Regions from separate parts of the Massilia sp. CCM 8734 genome, predicted to be linked through region 1. Evidence: predicted binding sites of a transcription regulator. Region 1 holds the regulator's gene; each other region holds the start of a gene.
The links. Region 1 encodes HrcA, which represses chaperone genes, less so after heat shock. Its sites were predicted from a motif close to TTAGCACTCNNNNNNNNNGAGTGCTAA; they were not measured.
Positions count from the first base shown of each region.

Region 2: a site for HrcA is predicted at 4,199-4,225, ahead of groES (co-chaperone GroES). Genes of this name have one in related genera too.
Region 3: a site for HrcA is predicted at 3,105-3,131, ahead of rpoH (RNA polymerase sigma factor RpoH). Genes of this name have one in related genera too.

Region 1 covers NZ_WHJI01000023.1:38,808-45,680, forward strand. The annotation lists gene F2P46_RS20690 (outer membrane protein assembly factor BamE) at 1-558, opposite strand, end outside; gene fur (ferric iron uptake transcriptional regulator) at 649-1,077, shown strand; gene hrcA (heat-inducible transcriptional repressor HrcA) at 1,119-2,135, opposite strand; gene F2P46_RS20705 (HAD family hydrolase) at 2,265-2,981, opposite strand; gene F2P46_RS20710 (hypothetical protein) at 3,209-3,826, shown strand; gene F2P46_RS20715 (hypothetical protein) at 3,874-4,488, shown strand; gene F2P46_RS20720 (serine hydrolase domain-containing protein) at 4,741-5,859, opposite strand; gene F2P46_RS20725 (PhoX family phosphatase) at 6,081-6,873, shown strand, end outside.
Region 2 covers NZ_WHJI01000024.1:2,139-9,011, forward strand. The annotation lists gene F2P46_RS21055 (LysR family transcriptional regulator) at 1-784, shown strand, start outside; gene lgt (prolipoprotein diacylglyceryl transferase) at 762-1,601, shown strand; gene F2P46_RS21065 (sulfite exporter TauE/SafE family protein) at 1,552-2,355, opposite strand; gene F2P46_RS21070 (EVE domain-containing protein) at 2,541-3,002, opposite strand; RNA gene ssrS (6S RNA) at 3,093-3,273, opposite strand; gene F2P46_RS21080 (cell division protein ZapA) at 3,318-3,629, opposite strand; gene F2P46_RS21085 (hypothetical protein) at 3,626-3,901, opposite strand; gene groES (co-chaperone GroES) at 4,337-4,627, shown strand; gene groL (chaperonin GroEL) at 4,722-6,368, shown strand; gene F2P46_RS21100 (OmpA family protein) at 6,472-6,873, opposite strand, start outside.
Region 3 covers NZ_WHJI01000019.1:106,402-113,274, forward strand. The annotation lists gene F2P46_RS18695 (hypothetical protein) at 1-301, opposite strand, end outside; gene F2P46_RS18700 (PEP-CTERM sorting domain-containing protein) at 457-1,188, opposite strand; gene F2P46_RS18705 (PEP-CTERM sorting domain-containing protein) at 1,346-1,837, opposite strand; gene rpoH (RNA polymerase sigma factor RpoH) at 2,081-2,980, opposite strand; gene F2P46_RS18715 (putative Ig domain-containing protein) at 3,466-6,873, shown strand, end outside.

The DNA.
Region 1 (6,873 bases):
TTTAGTGATCTTGATCGAGGCCGAACCGGCTTCTTCCCGCTTCGGCGCTTGCTTGGCGGCCACTTTGGACGGACCGGCGATGCGCGCGATGTATTCTTTCTCGGTCGGCAGGTTGCCGCCGTCGAATTTCTCGACCTTGTTATCCTTGAAGTAGACCGTGACCCGGCTGCTGGTCAGCTCGCCATCGCCACGCGCCAGGTAGAACGGAAAGTCCCAGCGGTCGGCGTGGAAGATGTCGGTCAGCAGCGGCGTGCCGAGAAGAAACTTGACCTGCTCGCGGGTCTGGCCGACCTTGAGTTGGGTCAGCATTTCCTGGGAGATGAAGTTACCTTGCTGAATGTCGGGACGATACGGCGAGAAGATCCACAGGAACTTTTGCAGCTTGCTGGCCTGCACGGTCTGGGCGCCGGCGTCGGGCGAGGCGCTGACCGGGACCACGGGATCCTTGGCGCCACCGAACATGGTGCAGCCGGACAGGCTCAGGACGGCCCCGGCCAAGGTCGCCATCAGGGGCGCGCGCAGGCTAAAACGGGGCAAAACGGCAGTATCGACAGGCATAGATGACCTCAAATCGTTGTACGGAAGCCTAGGCACCTCCGTCTAAAACGCTATATGATAAAGCACTACGCCAATATACGAGTAACAAACATGAGTAACAATCCCAGCGACCTCAAAGCCAGCGGCCTGAAAGCCACCCTGCCCCGCCTGAAAATCCTCGAGATTTTCCAGAACAGCGAGGTGCGCCACCTGACCGCAGAAGACGTTTACAAGATTTTGTTGACCGATAATATGGATGTCGGCCTGGCCACCGTGTATCGCGTCCTGACCCAGTTCGAGCAAGCGGGCCTGCTCAACCGCAACCATTTCGAAACCGGCAAGGCGATTTTCGAGCTCAACGCCGGCTCCCACCACGACCACCTGGTGTGCCTCGACTGCGGCAGGGTGGAAGAGTTCTACGACGACGAGATCGAATCGCGCCAGCACAAGGTGGCGGTCGAGCGCGGCTTCAAGATTGCCGAACACGCGCTGGCGATCTACGGCAACTGCGTCAAGCCAGCCTGCCCCCACAAAACCTAAGGGGAACCTCGACCAAGCTACTGCGCCGCGCCGCGCTACGCTCACGAGTGGCTGAGCGCGTTCGAGAGCAGCTTGGCGGTGATATCGACGATTGGAATGACGCGCTCGTACGCCATGCGGGTCGGCCCGATCACGCCCAGGGTGCCGACGATCTTGCCGTTGACCTCGTAGGGCGCGGTCACCACGCTCATTTCATCCATCGGCACCAGGTTCGACTCGCCGCCGATAAAGATCTGCACCCCGGTCGCCTTGCTCGACACATCGAGCAACTGCATCAGCCCGGTCTTTTGCTCGAACATGTCGAACATCTGGCGCAGCGAACTCATGTTGGACGACAGGTCCGACACGCTCAACAGGTTGCGCTCGCCGGAAATGACCATGTCGTCCGACTGGTCGGTCATCGCCTCGCTGCCGGCTTCGACCGCTGCCTGCATCAGGCTGCCCATATCGTCGCGCAACTGGCGCAGTTCCTTGGTCAGGCGCGTGCGCACGTCGTCGAACGACAGGCCGCCGTAATTCTGGTTGATGTAATTGGCCGAGCGCACCAGCTGCGCCGGCGTGTAGTCGGCTTCGGTCAACAGCAGGCGGTTCTGCACGTCGCCACGCGGGTCGACAATGACAAGCAGGATGCGCTTTTCGGACAGGCGCAAGAATTCGATCTGCTGGAACACCGATTCGCGCCGCGGACTGAGCACCACGCCGGCGAACTGCGACAGCGACGACAGCATCTGCGCCGCATTGGCGATCATCTTTTGCGGCTGCTGGGCCGGCAGGCGCAGGCGCGCGTCGACCGCGTGCTCGTCGAGGTGTTGCACAGTCAGCAAGGTATCGACAAAGATGCGGTAGCCGCGCGGAGTCGGAATGCGGCCGGCCGAGGTGTGCGGGCTGGCCACATAGCCGAGCTCTTCCAGGTCGGCCATGATGTTGCGGATGGTGGCGGGCGAGAGGTCGAGTCCGGAGATTTTCGACAGCGCGCGCGACCCCACCGGCTGGCCGTCGGCGATATACCGTTCGACCAGGGCTTTGAGCAGCGTTTGCGCGCGGGTATCGAGTTGCATGATTCTAGGTGAGGGGCGGTAAGGACAAAAACAAGGCCAAGCACAAGTGCTGATCCGCTTATTATGCACGTTCGCCAGCGTGGCGGGGCTTTATGTGGCAGGCGCGGCGCATGCGCCGCATTCGGCGCCTCAGTCGTGCTCGCGCTTGAGCCAGTCGAGCAGCTCGTCGAAACTGCGGCAGATGGCGTCCGGCGCCACGCCGTGCTCGAGGTGGCGCTCGCTGCCGGTACGGTTGAGCCAAACCGCGCGCAGGCCGGCGCGCTGGGCGCCCTGCACGTCGAGCAGCACATCGTCGCCCACATACACCGCGTCGGCCGGGTCGACCCCGAGCTCGGCGCAGGCGGCCAGGAAAATTGCGGCGTCGGGCTTGGCGCGGCCGAACTGGCTGGCCGCCACCGACACCTTGAAATGGTGCGACAGGCCGATCGCCTGCAGGTCGGCATTGCCATTGGTAACCGAGCCGAGCATGCTGCGGGCTTTCAGGCGCAACAGGCCGGGCACCACGTCGTCGTAGGGGATGACGGCATTGCGCGCGGCATAGAAATGGACCATGGCCTGCTCGACCTTGGCCGCGTCTTCGCCGGCCGCTTCGAAGGCCGACAGCAGGCCGGCGCGGCGCAAGGCGCCCAGGTCGAGTTCGAATTCGGGCTGCTGCGCCAGCAAGGCCAGGCGCGCCTGGCGCAGGGCGTCGATGGTGAAGCGCTCGGCCACCCGGGGCGCGTTGCTGTGCAGCCAGGCGTGCAGGGTTTGCTCCGCTTGCAGGATGACCGGGGCGATCGGCCACAGCGTATCGTCCAGGTCGAACAGGATGGCTTTGGGCCAGGTGCGGCGTGGCGTGGTCGGCATGTTCTTCTCGGTAGTTGGTCCGCTTCCAGCATAGCGAGGCACAGCCTGAAAATCAACCGGACTGTCGGGCGCGCGCACCAGGACGGGAGCGCCACGGCGGCGGCCTTACACCCCGATACAAGGCAATGAGCCGCGGCGTTGACAAATGCTCTAAAATGACGTCCATATCAAGCTGCCCATCGGCGGCCCAGCCTCCCCACCTTACCCGCATTCGTTTTGGAGAAAGTATGAAAAATCTGTACCTGCGTTCCGCCGTGGCACTTGCGTGCGCGCTCAGCCTGGCCGCTTGCGGCGGCGACGATGATGGCACCATGCAATTGAGGGGCGTCGTCGAAGGCGTCACCATCGACGGCCTGGTGCTGCAGAACAAGGGTGGACCGGAATTGAAGGTCGAGCCGTTCGCGGGCAGCTTCGTGTTCCCGGACCTGATCGCCGTCAATACCGAGTACGACATTACCTTCAAATCGATTCCCTCGAACGCCACCTGCAAGATGGTCAACGGCAAGGGCAAGTCGAGCACCTACGGCATCGGCCAGATCGGCGTAAGCTGCACCCTGAAACCGCACGATGTCAAAGGCAAGATCGTTGGCCTGACCACCGAGCCGCTGGTGATCATCAACGGCACCCATCGCCTGAACATTCGCGCCAACCAGAGCACATTCAACCTGCGGGTCGATCCCATCGATGAAAAGAAACCCGTACCCATGCCTGGCCAAGTCGGCGAAACCCAGGCGTACGGCTTGAGCGTGCTGCAGCAGCCGCCCGGCCTGACCTGCCGCATCGACAACGCGATCGGCATCATGGGCAAGACCGACGTCGACAACATCCTCATCACCTGCAACTGATCCCGGCCGCCCCCGAGCGGGCGGCGCCCTATTTTCTGGAGAATTTCATGAAGTCATCCGTCCTGCGCCATTCGCTGCTGCTGACCCTCGCCCTGGGCCTGGCCGCGTGCGGCGGCAAAGCGACCTTCCCTGTCGAAGGCAAAGTCGTCAATCTGAAGCACTCTGGCCTGGTCCTGAGCAATATCGGCATGAACGACCTGCCGGTCGATGCCAAGGCCACCAGCTTCCGCTTTCCTAACGCCATCGAATACGGCGTGCAGTACGACGTGAAGGTGAAAACCAGCGCGCTGCACCAGGACTGCACCCCGGACAACAGCAAAGACACCGCCGGGCGCCAGGCTGCCATCAACGTCACCATTACTTGCAGGGACTACACCTATCTGATCGGCGGCAACGTCAAGATCGTCGGCGCCGATGGCGCGGCCAAGCCGTATGTCGGCGAAAACCTGGTGCTGATCAACGGCAGCAGCGACAGGATCAACGTCGCCAAGGATGCGCAAACGTATAAATTCGGCGGTGCGATCGCCTTCGGCACCAGCTACGGCGTGTCGGTCCTGCAACAGCCGGACGGCGGCAAGCTGGTCTGCTCGGTGGACCGTGGCATCGGCGAAATGGGCGATGCCGAGGTGACCAACGTCAACGTGCTGTGCCGCGAAAAGTAAGGCGATCGAGGGCTTGTGAAGGTGATATTTGCAAAAGGCATAACTGATATTCCAAAGATAAATTGGCCTGATATGCTGTAGCGCAGCATAATTGCACCTGTCTCCTCCAACTCTCCTCAAAAAGAATTGGATTTCAAGCCCGCTTCACAGCGGGCTTTTTTTTGTCCCGGCTTTCGTTCTAACCTGCGTTCCGGCTTGCGGCGCCGTTCCGGCCTCACAGGCGCGGCCGCCTTCGCTTCTCTGGCGTGCGGTTCAGCGCACGGCGCTCTTGCGCAGGGCCGGCACATAAAAACCGGCCACGGTGTCGATCAACTGGTCCGGCCGGCCCCCGGCCAGGTTGGTCAAGATGATAACCGCCAGGTCGTCGTCGGGATACACATAAAAAGCCGAACGTCCGCCGCCATTGCCGGCCACTGCGCGCTGCACCCCGGGGCCGCGGCGGATCGCCGGCCAGCCCAAGGCCCACGGCGCCGGGCGCCCGTCGGCAAAGGTCGATGGCGTCCACATCGCCGCCAGGCTGGCCGGATTGAGCAGACGCCCTTGCTGGAGGGCCACGATCCACTTGCCCAGCTCGGTCGCGGTGGTATTCATGCCGGCGCCGGTGCGCATGGCCGGGGGAAATTCCTCCACCACATTGCGCAGCACACCGCCCGCGAAGCGGTAGGAATTGGCCTTGCCCATGATGATGTCGCCGGTGTCGCCAAAACTGCTGTTGGGCATGCCCACCACCTCGAACTGCCCGCCCCGGATGAATTCCACAAAAGGCTTGCCGCTGAGGCGGTCGATGATTTTCCCCAGCAGCACATAATTGGTCTGGTTATAGCTGAAACGCTGGCCAGGTGAAAACTGCAGCGGCGTGCCCAGCGCGGTTTTCCACGCTCCGTCCATGCCGCCCGGCAGCAAGTCGCCCTGCGCATCGAGAACGTCGGGCAGCCCGGACGTATGGTTGAGCAACTGGGCGATGCTCACGCCCCGCCACGACGCCGGCAAGCCGTCCAGATAGCGCGACAGCGGCGCATCGAGCGCCAACTTGCCCTGCTCGACCAGCTGCATGATGGCCACGCCGGTAAACGATTTGGTCGCGGAATTGATCGAAAACACGGTGCCCTCGCCCACCGGCACCTTGTGCTGGAGATTGGCCACCCCGAACGCGCCCGACAGCACTACCTTCCCATGCTGGATCACAACAATCTGCATGCCCGGAATGCGGCGCTCCTGCATTTCGGCGCGAATATATTCCAGGACCGCCTCGTTGGCCGCGCTCTCGGCCGCCGGCGCGGTCCCGGCGGCAGGCGCGGCCAGCACGGCCGCACCGGGCAGGCTGGCAGTCAGGCTGGCGAGCAAAAAACACAATGTGCGTGCAAATCTCATCGGGTGACATTCCTTAGGGTGGTGGCAAACCGGGTCGGCAAGCGCCACGTCATCATGGCATGAAAATGGGCAACGTTGGCTATTTGGAAATGATATTTCCGGATGGACCGCACAGGTGATGGATAGCTTGTCATCTTCCTGTCATCTTGCCGTCACGGCACGGTCATCTGGGCTGGCTAGAATCCGGCTTGCTAAATCCACCCCCCAGCCATAGGACCTTCATGAACAAGCCAAACGATCTGGTTAGCTCCATCGATCCAGATGACATCGACTGCAATGATTCGCCGAACGAACACTTCAACACGGTGCTGAACGCCCGCCTGAGCCGCCGCAGCCTGCTGCGCGGCGGCATGGCCTCGGCCGCCACGGCGATTTTCGGCGCAGTCGGTCTGTCGGCCTGCAGCAGCGACGACCCGGCGCCGGTCACGCCGACACCAACGCCGACCCCGCCGCCGGTCGCGGCTGAAAAACTGCTGGCCTTCACGGCCGTGCCGAAAAGCCTGGCCGACATGGTCAGCGTCCCGGCCGGCTACACCGCCTCGGTCATCTATGCGCTGGGCGACCCGCTCAACGGCACCACCCCGGCCTTCAAGAACGACGGCACCGACAACAACTTCGACACCCGCGCCGGCGACCATCACGACGGCATGGAGTTCTATGGCCTGTCGGCCACCGGCAGCGCTACCACCACCAGCTCGGACCGCGGCCTGCTGGCCGTGAACCACGAAGCGACCACCGACTCGAAACTGTCGTCCTTCTTCCTGCACGCCAATGGCGGCGTGACCACCCTGCCGCGCCCCGCGTCGGAAGTGGACAAGGAAGTGGCGATCCACGGCGTGAGCGTGGTCGAAGTCAAGAAGACCGGCGCCGCCTGGTCCTATGTCAAGGAGTCCTCCTTCAACCACCGCATTACCCCGCTGACCGACATCGAACTGTCCGGTCCCGCGCGCGGCAATGCCCTGCTCAAGACCAAATACTCGCCGACCGCCACCAAGACGCGCGGCACCCTGAACA
Region 2 (6,873 bases), on a different contig from region 1:
GGGCGCGCCGCTGTTCGCGCGCAGCCGCCGCGCCGTCGAGCTCACCCCGGCCGGCGCCGCCCTGCTGCCGGAAGCGCGCCGCATCCTGGCCGCCAGCGCCCTTCTTCCCGCACTGGTGCAACGCGCGGCCGGCGGCGCGGCCGGGCGCCTGTCGCTGGCGTTCGTGTCCTCGGCCGATTACAGCGTGCTGCCGCCCTTCCTGCGCCGCTACCGCGCCGCTTTTCCGCAAGTAAGTATCGCGCTGCAGGAAGCGACTTCCGACGTCCAGATCGACGACCTGCTGCACGGGCGCATCGATACCGGCCTCTTGATCGCGCCGCTGCCGGACAAGGCGCGCCTGGAGCTCGATTACCTGAAGGTGCTGACCGAGCCGCTGATCGTGGCCCTGCCGGCCGGCGTCGTCAGCGGCGCGCCCGGCCAGGCGGTGGCCCTGGCCGCGCTGCCGCCGCTGCCGCTGATCATCTTTCCGCGCCCGATCGCGCCGGCCCTGCACGACGCCATCCTGGCCTGCTTTCGCGCGGCCGGCATCACCCCAGAGATCGGGCAGGAAGCGATCCAGATGCAGACCATCGTCAGCCTCGTCTCGGCCGGCATGGGGATGGCACTTGTGCCACAATCGGTGTCCAACCTGATGCGGCCCGGCGTAGAATACCGGGCCCTGCGCGATCCGACGCCGCAGGTGGAAACCGGGCTGGCCTGGCGGCGCGACGCCGTCTCGCCGGTCCTGCAGGGCTTTTTGGATTTACTACGAAAGAATACCGATGCTGACCCACCCGATACCTGACCCCGTCGCCTTTTCGCTCGGCCCGCTGCACGTGCACTGGTACGGCCTGATGTACGTGCTGGCGTTCGCCATGTTCCTCGCCCTCGGGCGCGTACGCATCAGGCAGCCGCACATCGCCGCGCGCGGCTGGAAAAAGGAAGACCTGGACGACATGCTGTTCTACGGCATGCTCGGGGTGATCATCGGCGGGCGCCTGGGCGAAGTCTTCTTCTATCAACCGGCCCGCTTCATGGCCGATCCGGTGGCCATCTTCAAGGTGTGGCAGGGCGGCATGTCGTTCCACGGCGGCTTTCTCGGGGTGCTGCTGGCCATGGGATTGTGGGCGCGCAAGGCCAAACGCAATCTGCTCGACGTCTACGATTTCATCGCCCCGCTGGTCCCGCTCGGCTATGCTGCCGGACGCATGGGCAACTTCATCAACGCCGAACTGCCGGGCCGCGTGGCCGACCCCAGCCTGCCGTGGGCCATGCTGTGGCCGGGCGTGCAGGGACCGCGCCATCCGTCGCCGCTGTACCAGTTGATCGTCGACGGCCTGGTGGTGTTCGTGCTGCTGTGGATCTATGCGCGCAAGGAGCGCCCGCGCCTGGCGGTGGGGGCGATGTTCACCCTGCTGTACGGCTGCGCGCGCTTTTTCACCGAATACTTCCGCGTGCCGGACTGGCAGGTCAGCGTGGCCGGCTTGCCGGTCACGTCGGGCCAGATGCTGTCGCTGCCGATGATCGCGGGCGGCATCGCCATGCTGGTGTGGGCCTACAGGAAAGGCGCTGTCAGTGAAACGCCTTCCACAGCATATAACCGGCCAGCGCATACAAAATGAACGCAAAGATGCGTTTTAACTGTTGCACCGGCATGCGGTGCGCGGCGCGCGCGCCCAGCGGCGCCGCCAGCACGCTGGCCGTGGCAATCACGGCCAGCGCCGGCAGGTAGATGTAGCCGAGCGAATACGGCGGCAGGCCGGGCTGGTCCCAGCCGAACCAGATGTTCGACAAGGTGCCCGAGAGCGCAATCGGAAAGCCCAGCGCGGCGCTGGTGGCGACCGCGTTGTGGATCTTGACGTTACACCAGGTCATGAACGGAATCGACATGAAGCCACCGCCCGCCCCCACCACGCCCGAGACCACGCCGAACACGCCGCCGGCGGCGAACATGCCGGGCGCGCCGGGCAGCTCGCGCGCGCCGGCGGGTTTTTTCCCGCTCAACATCTGGGTGGCCGAAAACGCCACGAAGGCGGCGAACACCAGCGCCAGCGCGGTGGTGTTGAGCTGCTTGCCCAGCCACGGCCCGAGCCAGGAACCGAGCACGATGCCGGGCGTGAGCATGCGCACGATCGGCCACAGCACGGCGCCGTGCGCATGATGCGCGCGCACCGACGACAGGGACGTAAACATGATGGTGGCGAGCGAGGTGGCGATTGCCATGTGCACCACCGCGTCGGGCGGAAAATGCTCGGCGGTGTAGATCATCGTAATGAAGGGCACCAGCACCATGCCGCCGCCGATGCCCAGCAAACCGGCCGCGAAGCCGCCGGCGGCGCCCATGGCCAGCAGGATCAGGATCAGGCTCCAGTCCATCGGCGCCCCCTTGGAGTGGCCGTCGTTGCAGTTGCAGTCGTCATGGGTGCGGTGGGTGAGGCTTGCGTTGGTGGCAAGCCTCCTGCGGACTCGCCTTGGCAAGTATTCTACAACGCTAAGGATGAGCCCGCTGAGGCCGCCCCGGGGGCGGCCTCAGCGGCATGGACGTGCGAATGCGACGGCCGCTACTTTTCCAGCAAGGCCTCGATGGTCCGCCATTCGTGCGCTTCGACCGGCATGACCGACAGGCGGCTGCCCTTGGCCAGCAGGCGCATGTCGGCCAGCACGGGGATGGTGCGCAATTGCTTCAGGCTCAACAGAGGTGTCTTGCGCACGGCGCGCACGTCGACGCTGATCCAGCGCGGCTGTTCAAGCGTGGCCTTCGGATCGTAATAATGGCTGGCCTGGTCGAACTGGCTGGCGTCAGGGTAGGCGGCGCTGCACACTTCGACAATCCCGGCGACGCCCGGCTCGGCGCAGCTGGAATGATAAAACAGGGCCAGGTCGCCGACCCGCATGCCGTCGCGCATGAAATTGCGCGCCTGGTAATTGCGCACGCCGAACCAGGCCACCGCTTGTTGCGGCGCGGCCAGCACATCGTCGATACTTACTTCGTCCGGTTCGGACTTCATCAGCCAATAAGCCATGCAATTGCTCCGCTTTGGGCGTCGCACAGCAAAGCGCGCGCCCATAAAAAAACGGTTGCGCACCGAATGCTTGCAACCGCTTTGTAAAATCAGTGCCCCGCATGTGCCGTCTTTACCGGCATCCTGAACCTAATGGTTCAAGGCGGTCGCAGTTAGTTCAATTTCGGGTTCGTCGAACGAGCGACGCTCACTCCCATCAAACAAGATTCCGCAACCTGTGCACATAAATGGTTCAAGGAATATATGGCAATCGCGAACACCGCAGGGTGAGACGGAGTTTACTCCGATGTGCCGTCATGTCAAACAAAATTAAACTCAGAACAGATTTTCCTGGGGAGTCAGGGCGTTGTCGAGCACCGTGTGCATCTCGCCGAGTTTCTGCTTGACTTCCAACATCGTCATTTCGGCAAGCGGCCCTTGCGGCGTTTTCACCGACAGGAATTCGGCCGCCATATTGAGCGCGGCCATGACGGCGATGCGGTCATTTCCCTTGACCTTGCCCGAATCGCGCAAGGTGCACATTTTGCCGTCGAGATAACTGACCGCTTCCTGCAAGGTGCGCTCTTCGCCCTCCTTGCACACCAGGCGATAGGAACTGCCCATGATCGTGACATTGAGCTGGATCATTGCACGCCCTCGGCCTGTGGGGCCGGCGCGGTCGCCACGGTGGCCACGGTCACCCCGTTCGGATCGGGCATCTGGGCCAGCAACGCTTCGACGCGGCGCTGCACTTCGTTCAGGCGCACCAGGCAAGCCTCCTTTTCGGCGAACAGCTGCGCATTCGACTGGCGCACCTGTGTATTCCATTGCCGCAACTGAGTATTCTCGGCGCGCAGTGAGAGGGTCAACTCGGCAAGCCGGTCGATTTTTTCGGATAGTTCGATGAATTCAGAAATCATCCCGTAACTATAGGGGTGCGAACGAAAGTCCGTCAACCGAATCAGCAACAGGGGTAGACGATTGATGTAAGGGGATGTAAGAAGGCTGCCGCGAAAGCGCCGGGCGCCGCTCCTGCACAACCGCCGGTCGCGCCCGTGTACGCACCAAAAGTCGAGGGCGGCGCAACGCTGGCCCGGCGCCTCTTGAGATAGCGCCAGTTTCGGCCTCGCCGGCGGCTCCGCACTTTGCGCCAGATCAAGCTCATCTGTTAAATAGTCAACAGGACGCCTTGAAAAACCCTTGGACCGTCCCTATAATTAGCACTCGTTAGTAGAGAGTGCTAACAACTCTTTCTAGTCTCGGCGGCAACACCGTGAGACATGTTGAAACACCGGGAACGCCTAGGGCGGTCCTGACCAATAGCTACTAAACCACTGAATATTAAGGAGTTTTGCATGAACCTTCGCCCATTGCACGATCGCGTCATCGTCAAGCGTCTCGACCAGGAAACCAAAACCGCATCCGGCCTCATCATTCCTGACGCAGCTGCTGAAAAACCGGATCAAGGCGAAATCTTGGCTGTCGGCAACGGCAAAGTCCAGGATGACGGCAAAGTACGCGCGCTGGAAGTCAAAGTCGGCGACCGTGTCCTGTTCGGCAAATACTCCGGCCAAACCGTCAAAGTCGACGGCGACGAGCTGCTGGTGATGCGCGAAGAAGACATCATGGCCGTTCTGGTCAAGTGATCGACTCGGTCGGGAACATGGTTTCCCGGCCGGCGCACGACCTTTCATTAAGCATTCCACGCGATAGACATCTACGCACAACGGAGAAAAAAACATGGCAGCTAAAGAAGTAGTATTCGGCGACGCAGCGCGCGCCAAAATGGTTGAAGGCGTCAACATCCTGGCCAACGCCGTTAAAGTCACCCTGGGCCCGAAAGGCCGCAACGTGGTGCTCGAGCGCTCGTTCGGCGCGCCGACCGTCACCAAGGACGGTGTTTCGGTCGCTAAAGAAATCGAACTCAAAGACAAGCTCATGAACATGGGCGCGCAAATGGTCAAGGAAGTTGCTTCCCGCACCAGCGACAACGCCGGCGACGGCACCACCACCGCGACCGTGCTGGCACAAGCCATCGTGCGCGAAGGCATGAAGTTCGTTGCCGCCGGCATGAACCCAATGGACCTGAAACGCGGCATCGACAAGGCGGTTGCCGCCACCGTCGAAGAGCTGGCCAAGATCGCCAAGCCATGCACCACCACCAAAGAAATCGCCCAGGTTGGCGCGATCTCGGCCAACTCGGACTACTCGATCGGCGAGCGTATCGCTGAAGCGATGGAAAAAGTCGGCAAAGAAGGCGTGATCACCGTGGAAGACGGCAAATCGCTGAACGACGAACTCGACATCGTCGAAGGCATGCAGTTCGACCGCGGCTACCTGTCGCCGTACTTCATCAACAACCCGGACAAGCAAGTTTCCATCCAGGACAGCCCGTTCGTCCTGCTGTGCGACAAAAAGATCTCGAACATCCGCGATCTGCTGCCGATCCTGGAACAAGTCGCCAAAGCCGGCCGTCCACTGCTGATCATCGCGGAAGACATCGAAGGCGAAGCACTGGCTACCCTGGTTGTGAACAACATCCGCGGCATCCTGAAAACCTGCGCAGTCAAAGCCCCTGGCTTCGGCGACCGTCGCAAGGCCATGCTGGAAGACATCGCTGTCCTGACCGGCGGCCAGGTCATCGCTGAAGAAGTCGGCCTGACGCTCGAAAAAGTCACCCTGGCGGAACTCGGCCAAGCCAAGCGCGTTGAAGTGGGTAAAGAAAACACCATCATCATCGACGGCGCCGGCCAGGCTGAAGCGATCGAAGCGCGCGTCAAGCAAGTGCGCGTGCAGATCGAAGAAGCGACCTCGGACTACGACCGTGAAAAGCTGCAAGAGCGCGTTGCCAAACTGGCAGGCGGCGTTGCAGTGATCAAGGTTGGCGCAGCCACCGAAGTCGAAATGAAAGAAAAGAAAGCCCGCGTTGAAGATGCACTGCACGCAACCCGCGCTGCCGTGGAAGAAGGCATCGTTCCTGGCGGCGGCGTAGCCCTGCTGCGCGCACGTGCCAACATCACGGTCAAAGGCGACAATCCTGACCAGGACGCCGGTATCAAGATTGTCCTGCGCGCCATGGAAGAGCCACTGCGCATGATCGTTCAAAACGCTGGCGAAGAATCGTCGGTCGTCGTTGCAGCAGTGTTGGCCGGCACCGGCAACTACGGCTACAACGCAGCGAACGGCACCTACGGCGACATGGTCGAAATGGGTGTTCTGGATCCAGCAAAAGTGACCCGTTCGGCACTGCAAAACGCAGCCTCGATCGCCGGCCTGATGCTGACCACCGACGCCATGGTATGCGAACTGGCGGAAGACAAGCCAGCTGGCGGCATGGGCGGCATGGGTGGCATGGGCGGCATGGGTGGCATGGACGGCATGATGTAATGCCGCCGCGCGCCGCAAGCGACTCGCTTGCGGCGCCGCTGCGACACATAAAAAGCCTGCAAGGTTTGCGCCTTGCAGGCTTTTTTACGCCTGGCGATCCTGTTTACGGTTCGCTCGGGGCCGTTGTTGGCGCCACCAGCTGGACCTCGACCCGGTTGTTGCGGGCGCGCCCTTCCCGCGTATCGCTATCGGCAACGGGCATGCGCTTGCCCTTGCCTTCGGTATAGATGCGGATGCGTTCGACGCCCTTGTCGGCCAAATAGGTCTTGACCGCTTCCGCGCGCCGCACCGACAGCCTCTGGGCCAGGGCCTCGCCGGGCAGCGCATCGGTATGGCCGATGGCCATGATCAGCTCGGGACTGAGCTCGCGGCTCTTGCCGGCGACCTGGTCCAGGATCGACACCGCGTCGCTCGACAAGCGCGCGCTGCCGTTGTCGAAAAACACTTCGGTCGCGAATTGGATCCTGGCCGGGTCGGCGCGCACCACGGCCGGCAGCGCGCACGC
Region 3 (6,873 bases), on a different contig from region 1:
AGGTCGGCTCGGCCGGTTCCAGGTCGAACGGTTCTTGGCCGGTGGGAAAGATCAGGGTGAAGTGGTAGACGATCTTGCCGGCCGTGATGCAAAACACGTCGGGCGGGCAGCGGCTGTCGTCGACGCGCTCGAAGCGCAGGACGGTGTCCGGCGCCAGCGTGGTGCTGGTCTGCGGCAACAAGGCAACAGTCTGGTTGTTCTTGTGGTGCATCGGCGCTTCCTTCGGCGGATCCTTCATTGGCGCGGCGGTGCACCCGGTAAATATACAGGCGGCGGCGAACGCGAAAAGCAGCTTGTTCATGATGGGCTCCTCAATAGTGGGAAAGCCGATCATAGATCATATCAATTTCGCCACTGTGTGGCCGCGCAATTGACGAGCCGGCGCGCGCCCGGGCTGCCGCACGCTTGCGTTGCGATGGATAAACGCCGGGCCAGCCGGAGCTGGCCCGTGGGAAATTACGCCTGCGCGATGCTTTCTTGCAGGCGGCGGCGGGTGCGGCGGGTCAGGCCGATCACGGCCAGGCCCAGCGCCAGCATGGCGTAGGTTTCCGGTTCCGGCACGGCGCTGGTGTAGACGGTCAGGGTCGGGTTCAGCAGGGTCAGGCCGGCCAGGGAATCCTGGCTGTGGACGACGCCGTCCGGCGTGGTCCAGCTGGCCGGCGTGGCGAACACGGTCATGCTGCCGTTCAGGGACATGCTCATCTGCGTGAGCATGATGTTGCCCGCGTTGAAGACGAAGGCGTCGTTCCCATTGAGCAGTTTGACCTGGCGGTTGCCGTTGCGGCTCCAGTTGTCGGCGCCGCTGGCGAACAGGCTGACCGAGCCGCGGTTGCTCGCTGTGCCGGCCCCGGCCAGTCCGCCCGGCGGTACGGCGGCGTCGAGCGTGCCGGCGAAGGTGGCGGAAAAGGAATAGCCGGTGATCAGGTAGCCCGACCGCGCGGCAAAGCTCATCTCGCCCGAGTAGTCAGTGCCGTCGGCCTCGCTGCTTTTGACGGCCATGCTGCTGGCAAAATCGCTGAAACGGATGGTCGTCGCGCTGCCGGTGTCGGATACCAGCACGTCGGCCAGGTGCGAATCAGGATTGCTGAAAGTGAAGGTTTTAGCTTCGATGACGGTCGGCGCCGCCGTTGCGGTAGCGGACGCGAAAGCCAGCGCGACTGCACCCATCTGCAATGTAATCAAGTTCATTGGTCCCATTCCTTTTCATGTCATCACATCGATGAACGCCCCACGGCGTTTTCAAGTTGCCATCATAATCGAGGGCTACCCGCACGTCATAGGACAACATTGTAAGAAAGGTATTGGGGCCAACAGGCGCCGCCGGCAGGATCGCGGCGGCCCGGCCTTACGCGTCGAGACTGTCCTGCAGGCGCTTGCGGGTGCCGCGCGTGAGGACGATGACGGCCACGCCGACAGCGAGCATGACGTAGGTTTCCGGTTCCGGCACCGATTGCGAGGCCACGCTGGCGCGCGTGCCGGCCGTGTCGAAGGCACTGCGCGCTTGCTTGTCGAAGCTGGTGCGCACGTCCGGGTAAGCCTGGCGCAGGGTGGGCGTGCTCCAGGCGCTCAGATTGCTGCTGGCAACCACGCTCAGGGCGCTGGCGACATCGTGCTTGTTTTCGCCCAGCACGTCGCCCGGGCGCAGGTGCATGGCGCGGGTGACGTCGGCCAGGCCGCGGCTGGAACGCACGTCGGCCAGTTCGATGCCGGCATGGCTGGCATAGTGTTTGCTCACATTATTCAGGGCAGGGGACTCGATCAGGGCCGGAGCGGCGCCGGCCAGGCCGGGCGCCAGCAGCAGGGCGGCCAGAGGTCGTGTCCATGTTAAGTATTTCATTTGCAGACTACCTATTCATGTTTAGCTGTGAAAAAGGCTGTGACGGCGCGCAGGGCAGCGCTCGGGGCCCAGTATTGCCGCGCTCGCACATCGGCACGGTATGCATGATACGTCAAAGTCGAATTATAAATATGTAATCAAGTGTATTGACTTGTACAAGCTTGATGAATTGTACCGACAAAAAAAATGCCGCCTAGTCTACACCAGGCGGCATCGGCGCGGGGCGCCGGACGTGCACTCTACTCAGATAAATGCGGAAAGTGCCGTTTTCATCTTCTTGAGCGCCGCGCTTTCGATCTGGCGGATGCGCTCGGCCGAGACGCCGAACTCGTCGGCCAGGGCGTGCAGGGTCGCACCCGAGCCGTCGTCGTTGGCCAGCCAGCGCGCTTCGACGATGCGGCGCGAACGGGCGTCGAGCTTGCCCAGCGCGGTTTCCAGGCCTTCGGACTGCAATCGCGTGACCTGTTCGGCTTCGAGCACCTTGGTCGGCTCGGACAGGTCCGACGACAGGTAGGCGATCGGCGAAAACTTGTCGTCTTCGTCGTCGGTCGGCGCTTCGAGCGCGATGTCGCGGCCGGACAGGCGCGTTTCCATCTCGATCACTTCTTCGCGCTTGACGTCGAGCAGCTTGGCCAGCGCATCGATCTGGCTCGGGCTCATGGCGTCGAGCCCCTGCTTGTTGCTGCGCAGGTTGAAGAACAGCTTGCGCTGGGCCTTGGTCGTGGCGACCTTGACCAGGCGCCAGTTCTTCAGGATGTACTCATGCATCTCGGCCTTGATCCAGTGCATCGCGTACGACACCAGGCGCACGCCCTGGTCCGGGTCGAAACGCTTGACCGCTTTCATCAGGCCGATATTGCCTTCCTGGATCAGGTCGGCGTGCGGCAGGCCATAGCCGAGGTAACCGCGCGCGATCGACACCACCAGGCGCAGGTGCGACAGCACCAGCTCTTGCGCGGCGGCCAGGTCGTTGTTCGTTTGCAGGCGCTGGGCCAGGGAAATCTCTTCTTCGTGGGTCAGCATCGGCAGGCGGTTCACCGCCGAGATATAGGCGTCGATATTGCCCAGGTTGCCGGTGAAACCGAGTCCTAAAGCACGATTGCCGGTCGGAACCAATGCGGATTGTGCGGACAACGTCATCATGTATTTCCTCGTAGAGTTCTGTGCTGCATCATCGAATGCCCGGGCCGGAGACGGCTCCGGGGCGACTGTTGCGATCTGATGCCAGCGGTGGCTTCGGGTCTTCCCCGCCATGCAAGTCCCTATATTAGCACTCTCTGCGGAGGAGTGCCAATGTGCAGAATGTATGGCGGTGATAGCGAAATGTTATTACTTAGAGGCAACCATAAATTGGCAAGTTTCACTCTAGTGGAGGACTGGATTTACGCCTTGATACGGATCAAGCAAAGCCTGGGGCGGATCGCCATGTGTTTGCGCCGGCGCAGCCCTTCCATGCCAGGCGCCAGTATCGCGCAACGCGACGCGGGCCTCTGTACGGTCACACACGCTGGCGGCGCGGCGGCGTCGTTGCGTACCCGCGACGGATAAATGCAAATCTAAGAACTTGTATTGACAGGGTGAAAGAATTTCTTTAAAACAATGACATCTCAACATTTTTGAAAGACACCATGACTCCGATCATCATCATTGACGGCGACGACAATAACAACCAACTGAATGGCGGATCGGGGCCGGAGGTGATCAACGGAAAAGGCGGTGACGACTTCCTGTTCGGCGGCGACGGCAACGACACCCTCGACGGCGGCGCCGGCAAGGATATCCTGGACGGCTCCTTCGGCGCCAATACCTACCGCTGGGGGCGTGGCGCCGGCGAGGACATCATCGTCCATGGCGGCCCGCGCGATGCCGGCATGAATGTGCTGCAACTGGGCGAGGGCGTGTCCGCGTCCGACCTGCGCCTGACCCGCTACAACGACGATCTGGTGCTCGCCATCGCCGGTACCGAGGACCGCTTGACCATGCATCGTTTTTTCGGTGAAGACATGTCGTACAACGGCGGCGTGACCTGGGGCTATCCGATCAGCACCATCCGCTTCGCCGACGGCGCCGGCTGGGATATCCAGGCGATCCAGACCAGGCTGCTGATGCAGGACCGCCCCATGCTGGTGCTCGACGACCAGGATAACCAGGTGAATGGTCCGTTTCTCGACGGCGCCGGCGGCAACGACATGCTGTTCGCCCTCGGTCCGTCCGTGCTGCTCGGCGGCAGCGGCAATGATACCCTGTTTGGTTCCCCGTTGAACGATGTGCTGCTTGGCGGCAGCGGCGACGACAGCCTGGTCGGCGGCTTCGGCAACGATTTTCTCGACGGCGGCGCCGGCAACGACCTGCTCCACGGCGAAGGCGGCTACGACACCTACCGCTTCGGTTATGGCAGCGGCCAGGATGCCATCGTCGCGCCCAAGTACGGCCAGGGGGATGTGCTGACCATCGATATGAAGGCCGGGGTCCAGGCCGCTACCCTGACGGTGCTGCGTACCAGCCCGGACAGCCCGGACCTGGTGCTGGAACTGCCGTTGAGCGGCGAGCGCCTGACGGTCAAGGATTATTTCATTGCGCCGCGCACGGTGAGCATTCACTTCGCCGACGGCAGCGTGATGAACAAGTCGATGATCGACATGCGGGCCTACGGCGGCATGCCGGTCAACACGGTCACCGGTACCGACGGCGCCGATTTTCTGAATGGCACCTATGGCAGTGACGTCCTGCGCGGCGGCGCGGGCGACGATACCCTGGCCGGCCAGAACGGCGACGACCTGCTGATCGGCGGCGACGGCAATGACATGCTCGATGTCTTCCAGGGCAACGATGTCGCCGACGGCGGCGCCGGCAACGACCGCATCATGATCGGCGAGGGCAGCGCGACGCTGCTGTTCGGACGCGCCTCCGGTCATGACGAGATGCTCCCGATGTACGGGGGCGGCGGCGTCACCACGGTGCTGCTGGAAGAGGGCATCGGCGCGGCCGATATCGTACTGACCCGCAGCAATGGCGGCCAGGGCCCCGAGTTGCTGATCAACGTGGGCGGCGCGGGAGCCAGCCTGCGGGTGGCCGCCTATTTTCCGCCGATGGACGCGCAAGGGCCTGCCATCGCGCTGCAGTTCGCCGACGGCACCCGCTGGGACAAAGCGTTCATCGACAGTGTGCTGCTGACCGGTAATGAAGAGAATAATGAGATTCGCGGCACCGCCGGCCACGACCGTATCGACGGTCGTGGCGGCAACGACATACTCCATGGCATGCAGGGCAACGACCTGCTGCTGGGCGGCGCCGGCGTCGATGCGCTGCTCGGCGGCGAGGGCGACGATACCCTCAACGGCGGCCAGGGCGACGACTACCTGGACGATAATTTCGGCAACAACACCTATGTGTTCGCGCGCGGCGACGGCCGTGACATGATCTTCAACAATCTCAGGACGCCGGAGCTGCGCTACCACACCATCGCGTTTGCCGATGGCATCCGCCCCGAGGAAGTGCATCTGCAGCGCATCAACCGCGGCGGGGTCGACGACCTGGTGCTGACGGTCGACGGCGCGCCGGGCCAGCAAATCACGCTGCAGGCCTACGTCTGGAACGACCCGATGTACGACACCAATATGCGGTTGAAAGAAATCCGCTTCGCCGACGGCAGCAAGTGGGATGCGGCGGCCATTGCCGAGCGCGTGAACCAGGGCAGCGAGATGAGCGAGACCCTGGTCGGCACCGATGGCAAGGAGACCATTGACGCCAGGGGCGGCGACGATATCGTCGATGCCAAGGGCGGCGACGACACCCTGATCGGCGGACGCGGCAACGACCAGTTGTCCGGCGGCAGCGGCTCCGATACCTATGTGTTCAACCTGGGCGACGGGCGCGACCTGCTGGTCGACACGCGCGAGACCAGCGGCGTGGGCAACACACTGCGCTTCGGCGCCGGCATCACGTCCGCCGACCTGCGCCTGACGCCGATGGGCAACAGTCTCGAGCTCGCCTATGGCAAGCAGGGCGACGTCATCCTGCTCAGCACTGGTGGCGCGCCGGGCACGGAGAGCGCCATCAAGCGCATCGACTTTGCCGACGGCAGTGTCGGCTACCCAAGCGATTACCTCAACCAGGCGCCCCAGCTCAAGCTGGCGCTGGCCGACCAGGCTATGACGCCGGGCAAGTATTTCAAGCTGAGCCTGCCACTGGGCATGTTCAGCGACCCCGACGCGGGCGACGTGCTGAGCCTGATGATGGCGCAAAGCAATGGCCTGGCGCTGCCCGACTGGCTCCATTTCGATGCGGCCAGCGGCATCCTGGAGGGCATGGTCCCGCAGGGCGTGCAGTCCAGCTACCCGCTGCGCGTGACCGCGAAAGACCCGGCCGGGCTGCATGCCACGGATGACTTCATCCTGGCCGTGGGCGCAGGCAACAGGGCGCCGACCGTCGCGCTGGCGCTCAAGCCCATCACGACCTACGAAAACAGCGGCTTCAGCGTGCGCACGCCGACCTTTGCCGACGCCGACATCGGCGACACCCTGAGCATCAAGGTGCGCATGGCGGACGGCAGCGCGCTGCCCTCGTGGCTCTGGTTCGACGGCAAGGAAACGCTGAGGGCCGTGACCGATTACGACCGTGCAGGCAACTACCAGCTGGTGGCGACGGCCACCGACCAGGGTGGCCTGACGGTCTCGAGCAACATCGATATCGTCGTCAAAAATGCCAACCGGGCGCCGGCGGCGACCGAGGCGCCCGGCACCCTCAACGCCGCGCTCGATACGCCGTTTTCCAGCGTGCTGCCGGCCCGCACCCTGGTCGACCCGGACGGCGATGCCGTCACTTACAGGCTGAGCCAGTCGGGCGGCGCCGCCTTGCCGTCGTGGCTCAGCTTCGATCCGCTCACCCGCACCCTGTCCGGCACGCCCCTGGCCGGGGCCGCGGCAAGCCTGTCGCTGGTGCTGGGCGCGACCGATAGCTTTGGCGCGAACGGCGCCATCGGTTTCAAGCTCACCATCGCGGCCGATGCGGTGCGCAACCTGGCCGGCACGATCGAT